Regions from separate parts of the Salinivibrio sp. PR5 genome, predicted to be linked through region 1. Evidence: predicted binding sites of a transcription regulator. Region 1 holds the regulator's gene; the other holds the start of a gene.
The links. The regulator CRP, encoded in region 1, controls carbon source genes, mostly activating them, when cyclic AMP is high. The targets are predictions, from matches to a motif close to TGTGANNNNNNTCACA.
Positions count from the first base shown of each region.

Region 1 (3,194 bases):
GACGCGGTGATCCCAACCACGCCATTACCGGCCAATATACGCTATCAACTCACTGACCATGGCGGACATGTTGGGTTTGTCACTGGCCGTTGGCGTGCACCGCGTTTATGGTTGGAAGAGGCAGTGCCCGCGTGGATAGCTGAGCAACTCGACACCTGATGCCCCTATTCGTCACGATAAATTGTGACTGAATCGACATAGATACACTGCACCTACGCGCATAATTCGGTAAAATGGGAGCTAATTCACAACCTAAGCACGGAGATGGCGTCCGTGCCATCTAGGTGTCAGCAAAAGGTGATGTAGTATGATGGTTCCATGGCAATCTGTGCCAGCCGAAACCTTGACCAATTTAATTGAGCACTTTGTGTTGCGGGAAGGGACAGATTACGGTGAGCAGGAAGTCAGCTTTGCTGAGAAAGTTGAACAAGTGCGCGAACAATTAAAATCCGGCGATGCCGTGATTGTATACTCTGAGCTGCATGAGACAGTGGATATTCGTCGTCAGCGCGATCTCAGACCGTAACACCGCCTCCCATTGTGGGCTGCGGTGTAAATTCAGACTGATCAATGACAGGGCTCGTCATGTCGGCTAAACACCCAATCATCGCTGTGACCGGTTCATCTGGCGCAGGCACAACCACGACCTCCGAAGCGTTTCGCAAGATGTTCAATATGATGAACATCAAAGCCTCTTGGTTAGAGGGCGATAGCTTTCACCGCTTCACGCGGCCAGAGATGGATGTTGAGATCCGTAAAGCACGTGAACAAGGTCGTCATATTAGCTACTTTGGCCCCACGGCCAACGACTTCCCACGCCTTGAGCAATTTTTTAAAGAATATGGCGAACAAGGCACCGGCAAGTATCGTCGTTATCTACACACCTTTGATGAAGCCGTGCCTTATAATCAAATGCCGGGCACCTTCACTCCCTGGCAAGATCTGCCTGAAAATACCGACGTATTATTTTATGAAGGCTTGCATGGCGGAGTGGTGGATGGTGACGTCAATGTCGCCCAACATGTTGATTTACTGATCGGCATGGTGCCTATCGTTAACTTGGAGTGGATTCAAAAGTTTGTCCGCGATACGCGCGACCGCGGCCATTCCCGCGAGGCCGTTACGGACTCCATTGTGCGTTCCATGGACGATTACTTGCACTATATTACGCCGCAGTTTTCTCGCACGCATATTAACTTCCAACGCGTCCCAACCGTAGATACATCTAACCCGCTGAATGCAAAAGGGATCCCGTCACTCGACGAAAGTTTTGTCGTGATCCGCTTTCGTGGCATGAAGAACGTCGATTTTCCTTATTTACTGCAAATGATCAGTGGCGCCTTTATGTCTCGGCACAACACGCTGGTCGTGCCCGGCGGTAAAATGGGATTTGCGATGGAGCTGATTATTCGCCCCTTGATCCAACAGTTGATTGAGAAAGGCAAGATAGGTTAAGCGCCGTAGCGCACTTAACGTGTATTACTTCTCAGGTCGTGATCTTAGCCACATTTTTGCCGAATTTTTAGGCGGTTGGCTTAGATCAAAATCAAGAAATCCAGATAGAAAAAAGATACACTCTTGTTAACATACAGTGAGCTTGTAGCCTGCGCCAAGACCTCGTATTCTGTGCATTGGACTGATGGGTTTCCATTCAGACAAAGACAGGACGTCGTTGCCGGGCAACACATGCAGAGGAAATAAGTTATATGGTTCCAGGAAAACCTCAAACAGACCCTACACTCGAGTGGTTCCTTTCACATTGTCATATTCACAAGTACCCGTCCAAAAGTACTCTGATCCATGCAGGGGAAAAGGCGGAGACCTTGTACTACATCGTGAAAGGTTCTGTGGCCGTACTAATCAAAGATGAAGAAGGCAAGGAGATGATCCTGTCTTACCTTAACCAAGGTGACTTCATCGGCGAACTTGGTCTGTTCGAAGAGGACCAAGAGCGCACCGCATGGGTACGTGCGAAATCACCTTGCGAAGTGGCAGAAATTTCATTCAAGAAATTCCGCCAGCTGATCCAAGTTAACCCAGACATTTTGATGCGTCTCTCCTCTCAGATGGCGCGTCGCCTGCAAGTGACCAGCCAGAAAGTGGGAGACCTTGCCTTCCTGGACGTGACCGGCCGCATTGCACAAACCCTACTGAACTTGGCGAAGCAACCTGACGCCATGACTCACCCTGACGGCATGCAAATCAAGATCACGCGTCAGGAAATCGGTCAAATTGTTGGCTGTTCGCGTGAGACGGTTGGGCGTATCCTTAAAATGCTGGAAGAGCAGAATCTTATCTCAGCTCACGGTAAAACCATTGTGGTTTACGGCACACGCTAATCCTCGCGTGTTGCGATAAAACCGGCGCTTTTGCGTCGGTTTTTTATTTTTATTGACTGGAAACTCATTACCTAAGTTCTACACTTCAAAAACGACCCATCTAACAACTGATTAACAGGATGTCGTTTATGAGAAGCTTACGTCACACCCTTGCTGCATTGCTACTCGCGGCGGTTTCTTCAACTGCTGCGGCGAATATCACCATTGTCCACCCAGAACCACGGGCTGGCTCTGCCCTCGATTTATACGCTATCGACTTGATTGAGTTTTTAGCGGAAAAATCGGGTAAGTCTGTCACGTTACAGCCCTTTCAAGGCCAAATTGGCTCTCAGTCTCGTAAAGTAGAAATGCTGAAACAAGGACGACTGACGGTAGATTGGCTCGGGGCCGACCGTACCCTTGAGTCAGAATTACTTCCCATCCGTTATCCAGTTTTTCGGGGTCTATTAGGCCATCGCTTGTTCATTACCAATCAAGCCACCGAACCCAAGCTTGCACAAATCAGTGACCAAGCAGGGCTCAATAATCTGACCATGATCCAAGGGCAAGGCTGGGCGGATGTGAAGGTCTTGCAGTCGGCGGGATTTCGGGTTCGAGAAATATCAAGCTTTGAGAATATCTTTAAAGCCGTCGATACCGGACGGGCTGACCTCTTCCCGCGTGCTTTGATTGAGCCTTTTAGCGAGCTGGCAGAGCGACCTCAATATGCAAATCTGTTGGTCGATCCGCACTTAATGCTGATCTATCGCTTCCCGATGTTCTTGTTTGTATCGCCCCAAAACCCAGAGGTGGCGACCATGCTCAATGATGCCTTTGCGGCCGCCTATCAAGACGGATCCTTCATCGAATTTTTTG
Region 1 covers NZ_MUFK01000005.1:79,022-82,215, forward strand. The annotation lists gene BZG82_RS03545 (hydrolase) at 1-159, shown strand, start outside; gene BZG82_RS03550 (YheU family protein) at 308-526, shown strand; gene BZG82_RS03555 (phosphoribulokinase) at 586-1,455, shown strand; gene crp (cAMP-activated global transcriptional regulator CRP) at 1,707-2,339, shown strand; gene BZG82_RS03565 (hypothetical protein) at 2,468-3,194, shown strand, end outside.

Region 2 (3,194 bases), on a different contig from region 1:
AGCTTGGCCGAAATGTCATTTTCTTTCAGTCGCTCGTTGATCAAATCGTGAATTTTCGCCAAGCTCTGGTTGGCTTTTTTACTCGCCTGCTTCAATTGCTGGCAGGGCTCTACCAAAGCGTCAGGCAGTTCGCCATCAACAAAACGGTAGCAGCCATCCTCATTGATGGGTAACCCACTAATAATTTGGTTTGTGTCGCGTAAAGTAGGGATCAGCACTTGGATCGCGTCTAATAAACTATCCACGAAGCGGCTTGCGCGCTTCATATCCGCGGTATTACCGAGCTTAACCGCGGCTTGGTTGAGCTTTTCTAGCCATCCAGTCGCACCGAGTAAACTGGCATTGGCGGCAGAAAAGTCGCGCGCGACTGTCGGTAAATGATGGGCTTCATCAATCATATAAAGACATTGCTCTGGCTCGGGCAAGATCACCCCGCCACCTAGCTCGAGATCGGCCAATAATAGACTGTGATTGACGACCACGACATCCGCTTTGTCCATCGCCTCGCGCGCTTTGGCGAAGGGGCACTGACGATGAGCGTTCAATCCGGCGTGGCAGGTGTGCTTGTCTGATGCAATGGCTTGCCAGAGATGATCGGCAACCGGCTTGGGCCAGCTATCGCGGTCGCCATCCCACTTTCCGCGGCTAAATGCCGAGTACATGTCATTGAGTAGCCGTTGCTCGTTTTGTTTGGGCTTTTGGGTGAACAGCGTAACTTGAATGCTGTCTGTATCTGCCACTGCACTTAATTTGTGTGCACAACAATATCGTTGGCGCCCTTTTGCCAGAATAAAATCAAACGGTTTTGGGCAGATGCGACGAAAAAATGGAATATCTTTATTGGCTAATTGCTCTTGCAAAGCCACTGTTGCGGTCGAAATTACCACTTTTTTATTGTTATTAAGCGCAAAGGGGATGGCCCCCATAAGATAGGCCATCGATTTGCCCACACCCGTACCCGCCTCCGCGACAAATAGCCGGCGCTTGTTGTCGTAATCGCCTGCTAGCGTTTTTGCGAGCTCTGCCACGAGATAGTTTTGTACCTTTCTAGGGACAAAATGGGGAAGTTGCGCTTGTAGGGTTTGATAGCAGGCGCGGATGTCTGATTTTACGGCAGGGCTGAGCATCAATAAGTCCGGCTTAAGGGAGAATGGCGCGCAGTATAGCACGACTCAAAAACGTGAAAACGATCCCGAACTGCAAGATTCCTTTACGGTAATGAGATCCTAATCACGAATTTATATTGAACCAATTTGCCCTATCTTGCTGTTCTACTTGTCGATTAGGAAAGCGCCTATTTTAAGCTATTGAATAGTTTTTTATTCTGAAAAATTAATATTTTCTGTATTAATTTAGTTTTTAATTCTGTTTTGTGCTGTGGTTAACTTTTATCAAGATTGGTTAATGTCTGACCGTTTACTGTGATCTTCATTCAGCGAAATCTTCTAACTATTTGTTTTTTAAACTTTGTGAGTTATGATCTGTACGGTTTAGGGTGAGTTGACAGAATCCCAATTGTTCTGCACGATTACCCACGAAGTTTCAGTGGATTGGCATTTTGTTCTTTGCAGCATTATGACAGCCACCATATAACAGAGTTCCAAAAAAGAACTCATAATGACTAAATAGAAAAGGCAGTGGATTAACCATGAAAAAGACTATTCTAGCAATGGCAGTTCCAGCTCTGCTGGCTGCTGGCTCAGCATCTGCAAGCATCAACCTGTATGACGCAGACGGCGTTAAAGTAGACCTATCTGGTGCAGCTGAAGTTCAATACTTCCAAGATATTGGTAATGATAAAGATGGCATGTGGCGCCTAGATGATGGCGACCTTGCTGTTAATACTGAAGTTGCAGTGTCGCCTGAAATGAGCGTACTGGCTGGTATGTCATTTGAGTTTGAATCAGAAGAAGCTCTGACTAAAAACGCAACGAACGGTAACGTTGAAAACAAAGAACTGTTCGTAGGTTTCAAGAGCGACAGCTTCGGTCAAATCACTTTCGGTCGTCAGTATCTGATCAGCGATGACAGCGGCATCACCAAGGACTATGAGCTGTCAAAAGCTTCATTTAGCCTTGAAGAAACCAGCCATGGTGACCAAGTTGCTAAATACATTTATGACAACGGCACCCTTTATGGTGGTGTATCAACCTATCAGAAGAGCGATGGCGAAGACGACGGTACTGCAGAGCTGTCTATTGTTGATGCTCGTCTAGGCTACCGCGTAGCTGACTTTGATGTTCGTGGTTATTACTACAAAGCTGACGACGGTAATGTTAAGCTCAACGGTACTCCTACTGACGTAGATGTTACCGCCTATCAATTCGAAGTTGAGTATGCTGGTATTGAGAACGTGAGCCTAGCGGCTTCATATGGTAACGCCCAAGCAGACGCGATTGGTGGTGCAAACGACGTTATTAACACAGACGCCTTCTCATTGGCAGCTGACTATACCATGGGTAACACTACGTTTGCCGCTGGTTGGGATCGCCGAGATCCTGAGAAAGGTGACAACGTCAATGGTTACTACGCAAACGTCACTTATGCACTGCACAGCAATGCGAAAGTTTATGCTGAAATCGGTGATACCAACGCAGATAACGCTGACCTAGGTTACGTTGCAGGTATGGAAGTTAAGTTCTAATCGAGCTTAACGATACCACTACAGCATGTAGTATTCGTTCTAAAAAGCCGCCTTCGGGCGGCTTTTTTATTTATGGTATTGGCAAAGCAGTGAGAAAAGAATCATGAAGCAGTTGAAATGGGCTGGACTAGCGTTGGGTGTCACCCTGTTGTCAGGTGTCGCTCAGGCCGCAACGATCACCTCAGCACGGGGTGTTGAGTTTTTGGTGATTGATGGCACCGAAGTGGAATTTGACAGCTGGGCGCCTCAGCAAAGTGTTGAACTAAGCGATGGCAAACACCAGTTAGTGATGCGCTATGAAGGGGAAGTGAAGCGCGGCAGCAAAGATGTTGTTTTTACATCTCGCCCTTATGTGTTTGATTTTAATGTCGATGGACGTGATGCCACCATTGATATTGATACCCGCCTTTCGGCACAAAGCCAAGCGTCGAGCTATTTTGCTTCAGGCCCACAATGGCAAGCGGAGTTCGAGAGTGGCGAGGTGATGCCGTTGAACGCGATTGAGCTTAAAGGTGACGGTTTTGCTGCTTACGCAGATATGGAAGCGTTA
Region 2 covers NZ_MUFK01000007.1:13,464-16,657, reverse strand. The annotation lists gene dinG (ATP-dependent DNA helicase DinG) at 1-1,127, opposite strand, end outside; gene BZG82_RS04580 (porin) at 1,649-2,644, shown strand; gene BZG82_RS04575 (YccT family protein) at 2,748-3,194, shown strand, end outside.
Region 2: dinG (ATP-dependent DNA helicase DinG) is a predicted target of CRP. The motif match lies at 1,220-1,235, and genes of this name have one in related genera.